Linked DNA regions of Lujinxingia vulgaris. The protein of the gene in region 1 binds, or shares a complex with, the protein of each later gene. Links are inferred from orthologs where the notes say so. Each region holds a gene or a part of one and is shown in the gene's direction. Other genes may lie near its edges.

Region 1 (7,873 bases):
GTTCCACATCATCAAAGACCCCGAGCAGGGCTTTGCTCGCCTCCTCAGCGGCCAGCTCGACTTTTTGCCCAAGCTTCCCGAGCCCCGCTACCGCAGCGAGATCTTGAACGCCGGTCCCAACAGCCCCTTCAAGAACGGCACGCTTGAGCATGAGATCATCGACGCCTTCGCCTACTACTACGTGGGCTGGAACATGGATAAGCCCATGTTCGCCGACCAGAAGGTGCGCCTGGCGATGACGCATGCCTTCAACCGTCAGAGCATCATCGACAACGTGCTCAACGGCCTGGGCGAGCTGCAGACCGGTCCCTTCTACTACGACCACCCGGCCAACGACCCGAGCATCGAGCCTATCCCCTTCGATCTGGAAAAGGCTGCCGCCCTCCTCGACGAGGCCGGCTGGGTGGACACCGATGGCGATGGCATCCGCCAGAAGAATATCGGTGGCGAGAACATCGACTTCCGCTTCACGCTGACCTCGTACAACCGCCCCACCGTGCGCAGCTGGGTGACCGTCTACCGCGAAGATCTTCGTAAGATCGGCATTGAGATGCGTGGCGACTTCGTGGAGTGGCCGCTGATGCAGCGCCGCATGGATGACAAGCAGTTCGACGCCTTCACCGGCGGCTGGGGCTTGAGCTGGTTCAACGATCCCTTCCAGATCTGGCACTCCAGCCAGGCCGACATTCCCAAGGGCTCCAACCGCGTGGGCTTCCGCAACGACGAGGCCGACGAGATCATTGAGACCCTGCGCGTGACCTTCGACACCGAAGAGCGCATGCGCCTGCTGCGCCGCTTCCACCAGATCGTGCACGAGGAGCAGCCCTACAGCTTCTTCTACGCTCCCAAGGAATCGGTGGCCTGGAACCCGCGCGTCAAGAACGTGGTCTTCCAGAAGATTCGCCCGCAGACCTACTCGCTGCCCTGGTACATCGACGAGTCCGGCGAGTAAGCAGCGCCGGCGCCGAGGCTCGCCCACTGCGGCAGGCCTCGGCGTTGTGCGCTTAAGGCATCCTTCGCGCGCCTGACACTCGCGCGCAACCGGCCCCCCTGAGGGCGAGGCAGCATGTTTACTTACATTTTAAAGCGCGTCCTGTTGATGATCCCGACGTTTACGATCATCTCGCTGATCATCTTCCTGGTGCTCAACCTGGCACCGGGCGATCCGGCGGCAGCGGCCAACCCGGACGGCACCGAGACCGTCTCGCAGGACGCTCGCGAGAGCTATCGCATCTTCAAAGAGCAGTTCAATCTGGACAAACCGATCCTGCTCAACACCCGCTACAACCTCACCATCGCCGAGGTCGAAGAGCAGCTGCGGGTTGTGGCCGACTTCCAGCGTCCGGTCTGCCCGGAAGGTGCACCGGCGGATGCCTCGTGCACCCCGGCCAATGAGCGCCCGATGTCGGCCGACATCATCGCCGCTCAGGAGCACGTGGAGAACCTGGGTAACTATGCGGTGCCGCACCTGATCGCGCTGGCGCAGAACCACGAGCGCCTCGACATCCGCCGACTGGCCGTGCAGCGCCTGGCGATCAACGCCCAGCGCCCGCAGGTTGACCGCTTCAACCCGGAGCCCACCGCCGAGCTTCGCGAGACCAACCGCAAGATCGCCTCGGAGAACAACCAGCTCCGCTCCTGGACTATCCCCCAGGACGTGACCGAGGAAGACGTCGCGACGATCCTCGAAGAGAAGTGGCTCCCCTGGTTCGAAGAGAATCAGGAGCGCTTCGAGTACTCTGCGGCCGACAAAGTGGGCATCTTCTTTATGGATACCCGCTTCGCCAAGTACTGGGAGAACCTGCTCAAGCTGGACTTCGGGGTGAGCACGGTCGACCGCCGCCCGGTCTTCGATACGGTGATGCAGAAGCTCCCCTACACGATGACCTTGAGCTTCTTCTCGATCCTCATCGCGTACCTTATCAGCGTGCCGCTGGGCATCTGGAGCGCGTACAACCAGAACACAAAACGCGACCAGGTGGTGACAATCGCGCTCTTTGTGCTCTACAGCCTGCCGAGCTTCTTTACGGCGGTTCTGCTCATCCAGTTTTTCGCGGTGGGTCGCCCCTTCTCCTGGTTCCCGGCCGGCGGCTTCATCGGCGACGGCTCGGAGAATATGGAGGTGCTTGAGCAGATGGGCTCGATTGCCTGGCACATCTTGTTGCCGCTGATCTGTCTGACCTACGGCTCGCTCGCTGCTCTGAGCCGCTATGCCCGTACCGGTCTTCTGGACGTGATCCGCGCCGACTACATCCGCACCGCCCGCGCCAAGGGTCTGGCCGAGTCGATGGTCGTGCTCAAGCACGCGGTGCGAAACGGCATGATCCCGATCCTGACGCTGCTGGGCACCCTTCTGCCGACGCTGGTGAGTGGCTCGATCGTCATCGAGTTCATCTTCAACATCCCCGGCATCGGGCTCTACCTCTATGAGAGCATCTACATGTACGACTACAACGCGATCATGGCCTGTCTGCTGATGTCGACAGTGCTCACGCTGATCGGGTTGCTGCTCTCGGATATCAGCTACGCGCTGGTCGACCCGCGCATCACCTTCGATTGATGAGCGCTCTTTGAGCCCGCAGGATTCGACCTTTTTTGCCGGGGCGCTTAGAGCCCCCGGCTCGCACCTTACGTTGGACAGGCGACGATGACCGACTCCCAAACCTCCTCCAGCCCCCCGCGGCCCGAGTACAAGACCTACGGGCAGATTGTCTGGGGTCAGTTCAAGAAGTACCGACTCAGCTACTACAGCGTCTACGGCGTGCTGGCGCTCTTCGTCATCGCGATGATCGCGCCTGTGCTGGCGATGAACGTGCCCTTCTACATGCATATCCCCGAGGGGGTCGGGCCGTATACGCAGCTGCACGGCACCACGAGTTTTCCGTGGTTTGCGGCGCTCTTCGATCAGAACTTCTTTGATAGCGGCGTCGACATCTTCTTTAACTTCTTGCTCTTCTACGTCCCGGTGAGCCTGATCGCCTGGACGCTGATGATGCGCTTTAAAACCGAGCTCACCGACACCGAACGCAGCCAGACACGGCTGCGCTACATCGGGGCGGTCACGGCGGTGGGCGTGGTGCTCTTCTCGGTCATCTACATGATGGCCTTCAGCCAGCCCTACGTGGACTACGCCTCGCTCAAAGAGCTGGAAGGTGCGCGTCTGTTCTTCCCGCTTATCGAGTACTCCTACCGCGATGTGGACCTGATGGCGGTCAGCCAGGGTCCGAGTCTGGAGCACTTTCTGGGCACCGACCGCCAGGGTCGCGATGTGTTCACGCGTCTGATTTACGGCACGCGCATCTCGCTCACCATCGGCGTTGTGGCGGTGAGCATCTACACCGCCATCGGTCTTGTGCTGGGGAGCCTGGCGGGCTTCTTCGGCGGACGGGTCGACAACATCATTCTGCGCATGATCGAAATTATGATGTGCTTCCCGGTGCTTTTCCTCATCCTGACCCTGGCCGGGTTCATTGAGGAGCCCTCGATCTTCCACATCATGCTCATCATCGGGTTGACCGGCTGGACGGGCATCGCGCGCCTGGTGCGCGGGGAGTTTTTGCGCCTGCGCAACCAGGACTTCGTGCAGGCGGCGATCGCGCTGGGCTTTACCCGCGCGCGCATCATCTTCCGCCACGTGCTCCCGAACGCGGTGCAGCCGGTCTTTGTCTCGGCGACCTTCGGGGTGGCCGGTGCCATCCTCATTGAGGCCACGCTGAGCTTTCTGGGTGTGGGTCCGGCCAACGCGCCGAGCTGGGGGCAGATTCTGACCAGCGGGCGCAACACCCAGCAGATGACGCTGATTCTCAGCTCGGGCTTTGCCATCTTCGTCACCATCAGCCTGCTCAACCTCATCGGTGAGGGGCTGCGCGACGCCACCGATCCCAAACTTCGTAAGTAAGAGCGGACCTTATGGCCAACGATAGCAACAAGACTGACGCGTCGGATGACGTGATCCTGAAGGTCGACGGGCTCAAGACCTACTTCTTTACCGACGACGGGGTTTTGCCCTCGGTCGACGGCGTGAGCTTCGAGATCAAGCGCGGGCGCACGCTCGGGCTGGTCGGCGAGTCGGGCTCCGGCAAGTCGGTGACCTCTTTGAGCGTGCTGCGGCTGATCCCGCAGCCGCCCGGAAAGATCGTCGACGGGCAGATCCTCTTCGGCGGACAGGACCTCACCAAGCTTACCGAAGCGCAGATGCGCAAGGTGCGCGGCAACGACATCTCGATGATCTTCCAGGAGCCGATGACCAGCCTTAACCCGGTCTTCACCGTCGGCAACCAGATCATTGAGGCGATCCTGCTCCACCAGGACATGGAGTACGCCGAGGCCCGCGAGTACGCCATCGACATGCTGGAAAAGGTGGGCATCCCGGCTCCGGAGCAGCGCATCGACGAGTACCCCCACCAGATGAGCGGGGGCATGAAGCAGCGCGTGATGATCGCGATGGCGCTCTCCAGCAAGCCCAAACTTCTCATCGCCGACGAGCCTACCACCGCCCTCGATGTGACGATTCAGGCCCAGATTCTGGAGCTTCTGAAGTCGCTTCAGGCCGAGGGGGGCATGTCGATCCTCTTCATCACCCACGACCTGGGCGTTGTGGCGGAGACCTGCGACGACGTCGCGGTGATGTACGCCGGGCGCATCGTGGAGTACGGCGACGTCTACACCGTCTTCGAGAAGCCGGCTCACCCTTACACCATCGGGCTGTTTAACAGCCTGCCGACCATCGACACCACCGGGGCGCGCGGGCGCGACGACCGTCTCTACGTGATCCCCGGGATGGTGCCGCGTCCTCAGGACTTCCCCTCGGGCTGCCGCTTCCGCACGCGTTGCAAGTTTGCCACCGAGAAGTGCTCCGAGCTTCCGCCGACGGTGGAGCTTGAGCCCGGCCACACCGCGGCGTGCTGGTACGCCGAGAAGGTGCGCGCGGGCACCCAGCCCACCACCGACGGAAGTGTGGCGGCCGATGGCTCGGTCGCCCCCAACGAAGATGCGGCTGAAGTCGCACGGTAACCTGCTTAAGGCCCCAAGGTACTCGCTATGAGCGTCGCCCCTACTCTGCTTGAAGTCCGCAACCTTAAGAAGCACTTCCCCATCAAGAAGGGCCTCTTCAACCGTCAGGTCGGCTCGGTAAAAGCCGTCGACGGCATCTCCTTTGAGGTCAACGCCAACGAGACCGTCGGGCTTGTGGGGGAGTCGGGGTGCGGCAAGACCACCGCGGGGCGCTCGCTCTTGCGCCTGCTCGAACCCACCGATGGCGAGGTGCTCTACAAGGGTCAGGACATCCTGAAGATGGGCCCGGCCGAGATGCGCAGCCTGCGGCGCAACCTGCAGATCATCTTCCAGGACCCCTTCTCCAGCCTCAACCCGCGCATGACGATTGAGAGCATCATCGGCGAGGCGATCACCTTCCATAAGGTGGCCCAGGGGCCCGAGGTGCGCGAGATGGTTGAGGGGCTTCTCGAGCGCGTGGGTCTTCAACCTTCGTACATCACCCGCTACCCGCACGAGTTCAGCGGGGGGCAGCGCCAGCGTGTGGGCATCGCCCGGGCGCTCGCGCTCAACCCGGACTTCATCGTCTGCGATGAGGCCGTGAGCGCGCTCGATGTGTCGGTTCAGGCCCAGGTCATCAACCTGCTGATGGATCTTCAGCAGGAGTACAACCTGAGCTACCTCTTCATCGCTCACGACCTCTCGGTGGTGCAGCATATCTCGGATCGCATCGCCGTGATGTACCTCGGGCAGATCGCGGAGTTCGCCGAGTGCGACGAGCTCTACGAGAACCCGCTCCACCCCTACACCCAGGCGCTTCTCTCGGCGATTCCGCAGCCCAACCCGCGTCGTCGCGCCCAGCGCATCATTCTCAAGGGTGATGTTCCCAGCCCCATGAACCCGCCCTCGGGCTGCCGTTTTCATACGCGCTGCCCGGCGTGTTTCGCCCCCTGCAAGACCGTGGAGCCGCGCACCGTGGAGCCGACCCCGGGCCATAAGGTTCGCTGCCACCTCTACGATCCGGAGTTTGCGCCCAACGATCCGGACATCTGGGCGCGACTTCCCCGCCAGCCCGACGCGCCGAAGAGCGAGCCGGTCGATGTGGCTGCGCCGGCGAACGAGGCGTCGAGCACAACCGACGCACCAGCACCGGACGGCACCGACGGCGTGGCCAGCACCGAGGCCTCCGAAACGACCGAAGTTGCCGAGAACGCCGAAGCCGGCGCGGAGAGCTCCGATGTCTCGACCGCCGAAGCACCCGCCGAGAGCGCCGAGCCGGAAGCTGGCGAGCAGAGCAAGGTCTGAGCCCACCGGCTCGCCGGCAGGCTTCTTGACACCCTCCAGACCCGGTGCGACCATCCGGGCAGTTTGAGATGGGCCTGAAATCACGCGCCTGCGCCCCGATTTTCGCGGGTGCGACAGGCGTGTAAGGCCAACCTGGCGCGGGGACCACCGCGACAGCGTTTTCCCCTCTTGCACCTCACGTCCGTTTATCTTTCTAAGGAGGATCTGCCCCTCATGTTCAGCGTACTTATCAGCGAGAAAGGTGGGCAGCAGTCACGGCTCGACTTCGACAAGTCCGAGATCACCATCGGGCGTATGAAGGGCAACGACATCGTCCTTCCCAAAGGCAACGTCTCCAAGCAGCACACCCGCATTGTGCTGCGCGATAGCGCCTTTTTTATCGTCGACTTGAAGAGCACCAACGGCACCTACGTCAACGGACGCAAGGTCACCGCCGAGCAGTCGGTGAGTGAAGCCGACAAGATCTACATCGGCGACTTCATCCTGCAGGTCGAGCAGCCCAATGCGTCGGTGAACCCGGGTCCGCCGATGCCTCCGCAGGCTCCGGGTCGAGGGCTTCCGCCTCAGCCTCCGCAGGCCCCGGGTGGCAATCGCCCGATGGACCGTCACTTCCCCACGGTGATGGACGGTCCTCAGTCCGGTGGCTTCGGCGGGCAGCCGCAGAGTGGCCCGCAGCAGCCCTTCCAGGCTCCGCAGCAGCCCTCGGCACCGCAGCAGCCCGCCAGCGGGCCGCAGAATATGCCGCCCCGCGCGCCTTCGATCCCCGGCGCTCCGGTTGCGCCTCCGACGCCCACCCCGCCCCCGGGCGGGGCGATGGGCCAGGATCTTCGACAGACCTACGCCGACATGGACGCCCATCACGCCGAAGTGGACGTGTTGGAAGTGTCTCCCGAGGTCGAGCCCCTCACCGAAGACGACCGCGTCACCGGCGAAGGTCAGGCCTATGAACCGGCCTACGAGGAAGTCGATCCTTTCGATGTGGCCGCAACTCCCACGCCCGCACCACAGGCCGCCCCGCAAGCTCCGGCAAGCGCCGAGCCCGCGGCCCCGGCCTTCGACGTGCCCGTCTTTGACGCGCCGGCCGAAGAAGAGCCCGCTCCCCCGGCCCCGCTTGATGAGGGTGTGGTGGAGACGCCCGGACCTCTGGGCATCCGTCCGCTCGCCACTCGCATCGCGCTCGAAGATGAGTTCGACGCCGACGCGCATCTGGCTCAGGTCGATGTCGCGCGCGTTTTCTTTGAGCAGCTCGGCGAAGAAGAATTGCCGCTGGCCTACCCGCCCGAAGACAGCGACCGCGCGCGTTTTGAGAACATCATCGATGAGGCCATCGACGTGGTCAGCCCGGCGGGCGACCGCGAGGCACTCATCGAGACCCTGCTCACCGAAGCGGTGGGCCTGGGGCCGGTGGAGAGTTACCTCGATGATCCGGACGTTCAGGCGATCTACGTCAACCGCTTTGATCGCATCATCCTGCGGCGCGGCGGCAAGCTCGTGATCGCGCCGAGGGCCTTCAGCCACCCCGAGTTCTTGACCCTGGCCGCGCGCCGGCTGCTCGGCCCGCAGGACGGCGTCTCGC
Region 2 (2,841 bases), on another replicon or contig:
CGGCGCGTCCACGCCGAGCTCGGACTTCATGCGGGTGACGATCTCGCGCACAAGCCCGATGTAGCCGTAGAGCAGCCCGGCCTGAATCGAATGCACGGTGTTTTTGCCGATCACCGAGGGAGCGCGCGCAAGCTCGACCCGCGGGAGCTTGCTGGCGGCGTGAAAGAGCGCCTCACTCGAGATGGTGATCCCCGGGCAGATCGCCCCGCCCAGGTACGCGCCCTCCTCACTGATGGCATCGAAGGTGGTGGCGGTGCCAAAGTCCACCACGATCAGCGCCCTTTTGTGGCGCCGGTAGGCCGCCACGGCGTTGACCACCCGGTCGGCACCCACCTCGCGGGGATTGTCGTAGGCGATGGTCATGTTGGCCTGAATGTCCGCGCCGACCACGGTGGGATTGCAGGCGAAGTAATCGCGCACCATCTTCACCAGCATCCGCTCCATCGGCGGGACCACGCAGCTGATGATGGCGTGATGCACCTCGGCCACCGCCAGGCCGCTGAGCTCGAAGAGCTGACGCAGGAAGATGCCGTGCTCATCGCTCGTTCGCCCGTGATGCGTCTGCAGGCGCCAGTGCCTCACGAGCTCCTCGCCGCGATAGACCCCCAGGACGGTGTTGGTGTTGCCGACATCGATGACCAAAAGCATAGCGCGCTCCTGCCGCGTGCGGGCCGCCCTGCTGTAGCAGGCGCGCCCGGGGTTGAAATCGGCGCCAAACTTCCAGATCCCCCCGACCTTGTCCAGCCGGGCCGAAAGCGCGATTGCGGCCCCTCTTAAAACCCTTTATTTTGGCCACCCTCGGCGTTCGCTCGCTGCGTCTGACGAGCAAGCGAGCCATTCGGGGCCGCCGAGCCTTCCCCAACCTGATCGGGCTTCATGATCACCTTCCTTCTTCGAAGACTTTTTACCTCGCTCTTCGTCATTGTCGGCGTGGTGACGCTGGTCTTTTTGATCCTGCGCGCGGTGCCCGGCGATCCGGTCGAGTCGATCCTTGGCGAGCAGTCGCTGGAGGTCGACAAGGAAGCGCTGCGCGAGTGCCTCAACCTCGATAAGTCGATCATCGAGCAGTATGCGCTCTTCTGGGGCGATGTGGCCTCGGGCACCCTGGGTGAGCTCTGCGACGAGCGCGGGGTCACGGTGATGGACCGGCTGGTGGCCAACATCCCGGCGACCTTCGAGCTGGCGCTGGCGGCGATGTTCTTTGCGCTGATCTTTTCGTTGCCTTTAGGGATCGCGGCCTCATTGCGGCCCTACTCCTGGGTGGACAACTCGTCTGCGGTCATCGCGCTCCTGGGCATCTCCATCCCCAACTTCTGGCTGGGGCCGATGCTGCTGATCCTCTTCAGCCTCACGCTGCAAGTGCTCCCGAACCCGGGCAGCGAGGTGGCCGGTCTGACCGCGCTCCTCTTGCCCGCGATCACGCTCGGCACGGGCTTAAGCGCCAAACTGATGCGCATGACGCGCTCGGGCATGCTTGAAGTGCTGAACCTGGATTATGTGCGCACCGCCCGCGCCAAGGGCCTTCCGCGCCATCTGGTGATCCTCAAACACGCCCTGCGCAACGCGCTTCTGCCGGTCATTACCATTGTGGGCCTGCAGTTCGGCGCGCTGCTCACCGGTGCGATCATCGTCGAAAAAGTCTTCGCGCGCCCCGGCGTGGGCATGCTGCTGCTCGACGCGATTGAGGCGCGCAACTACCTGATCGTGCAGGGCTGCGTGCTCTTCATCTCCTTTACCTACGTGGTCGTGAACCTCGTGACCGATGTGGTCTACGGCCTCATCGACCCACGCATCCGCTACGACTGAGCCGCCCGGCCTATGAACCTTTTGCGACTTCCACAACTGAGGCTTCCGCGTGCGGGGAGCGGCGCCAACCATTTCGGGCCCCTGGCCTACCTGGGGATGGCGATCCTGGCGGTGGTGGCCTTTGTCGCGATCTTTGCGCCCTGGCTTGCGCCCTACGAGCTCACGCATATGGACGTGACCCGCCAGCTTCAGGGGCCCTCTGCCGAGCACTGGCTGGGCACCGATGAGAACGGCGCCGACGTGCTCACCCTGCTCATCTACGGCACGCGTGTGGCGGCGGTGGTGGGCATCTCGGTGGTGGGCATCTGCTCGACGGTGGGTGTGATTCTGGGGGCCATCTCCGGCTATTTTGGCGGCTGGATCGACGAGGCGCTGATGCGCCTGACCGAGATTCTGATGTCCTTTCCGGGCATCCTGCTGGCGATCTTGCTGATCTTCATCACCCAGGAGCCCAGCATCCCGGCGGTCATCGGGGCCCTCTCGGTCTCGGGGTGGTCGAGTTATGCACGTCTGGTGCGCGGGCAGGTGCTGGCGGTGCGCGACCAGGATTATGTGGAGGCCGCCCGCGCCTCGGGTCTTCCCACCTGGCGCATCTTGCAGCGCCATGTGGTGCCCAACACCTTTGCGCCGGTCATCATCCAGGCCACCTTCGGGGTGGCGGGCGCCATCCTGGCTGAAGCCTCCCTGAGCTTTCTGGGGCTCGGCCCCCAGGATATGCCCAGCTGGGGCGGGTTGCTGGATCAGGGGGCGAGTTACTTTTTGCTGACTCCGCACCTGGCCTTTGTGCCGGGGCTGGCGATCATGTTTACGGTGCTCGCTGTGAACTTCGTCGGCGACGGGCTGCGCGACGTGCTCGACCCCCGCAAACTCGCGAACCATTGAGACTCAAAACCACTCAATTCCCCAATAAATTGGAGCACTTATGAGCGACGAAGCGCAGCTGCGCGCCGACGCCGGCCAGATGTTGATCGTGGGCTTCGACGGCCCGCACACCCGCGCCCCTGAGCCCGTGGCGCAGGCGCTCGAAGATGGCGA

The links. Proteins that work in one complex are often made in the same cells at the same time.
Region 2: the proteins of FRC98_RS03020 (region 1) and FRC98_RS19755 are in contact, whole or in part, in a cryo-EM structure (PDB 8Z1Y), measured with the Escherichia coli proteins. The link is inferred for Lujinxingia vulgaris from one-to-one orthologs.

Annotation. Positions count from the first base shown.
Region 1 is NZ_VOSM01000001.1:742,418-750,290, reverse strand. The notes cover bases 3,021-5,961. They hold FRC98_RS03020 (ABC transporter ATP-binding protein), read left to right. Parts: upstream 3,021-3,909; coding sequence 3,910-5,013; downstream 5,014-5,961. Other genes in these bases: FRC98_RS03015 (ABC transporter ATP-binding protein), read left to right, coding at 5,041-5,961; FRC98_RS21235 (ABC transporter permease), read left to right, coding at 3,021-3,898. Also shown: FRC98_RS03035 (ABC transporter substrate-binding protein), read left to right, coding at 1-952; FRC98_RS03030 (ABC transporter permease), read left to right, coding at 1,067-2,560; more of FRC98_RS21235, read left to right, coding at 2,648-3,020; more of FRC98_RS03015, read left to right, coding at 5,962-6,297; FRC98_RS03010 (TadA family conjugal transfer-associated ATPase), read left to right, coding at 6,511-7,873. UniProt on the Escherichia coli protein: Part of the ABC transporter DppABCDF involved in dipeptide transport. Responsible for energy coupling to the transport system.
Region 2 is NZ_VOSM01000017.1:13,679-16,519, forward strand. It holds FRC98_RS19755 (ABC transporter permease), read left to right. Parts: upstream 1-876; coding sequence 877-1,806; downstream 1,807-2,841. Other genes in the region: FRC98_RS19750 (type III pantothenate kinase), read right to left, coding at 1-648; FRC98_RS19760 (ABC transporter permease), read left to right, coding at 1,819-2,688; nagZ (beta-N-acetylhexosaminidase), read left to right, coding at 2,729-2,841. UniProt on the Escherichia coli protein: Part of the ABC transporter DppABCDF involved in dipeptide transport. Responsible for the translocation of the substrate across the membrane.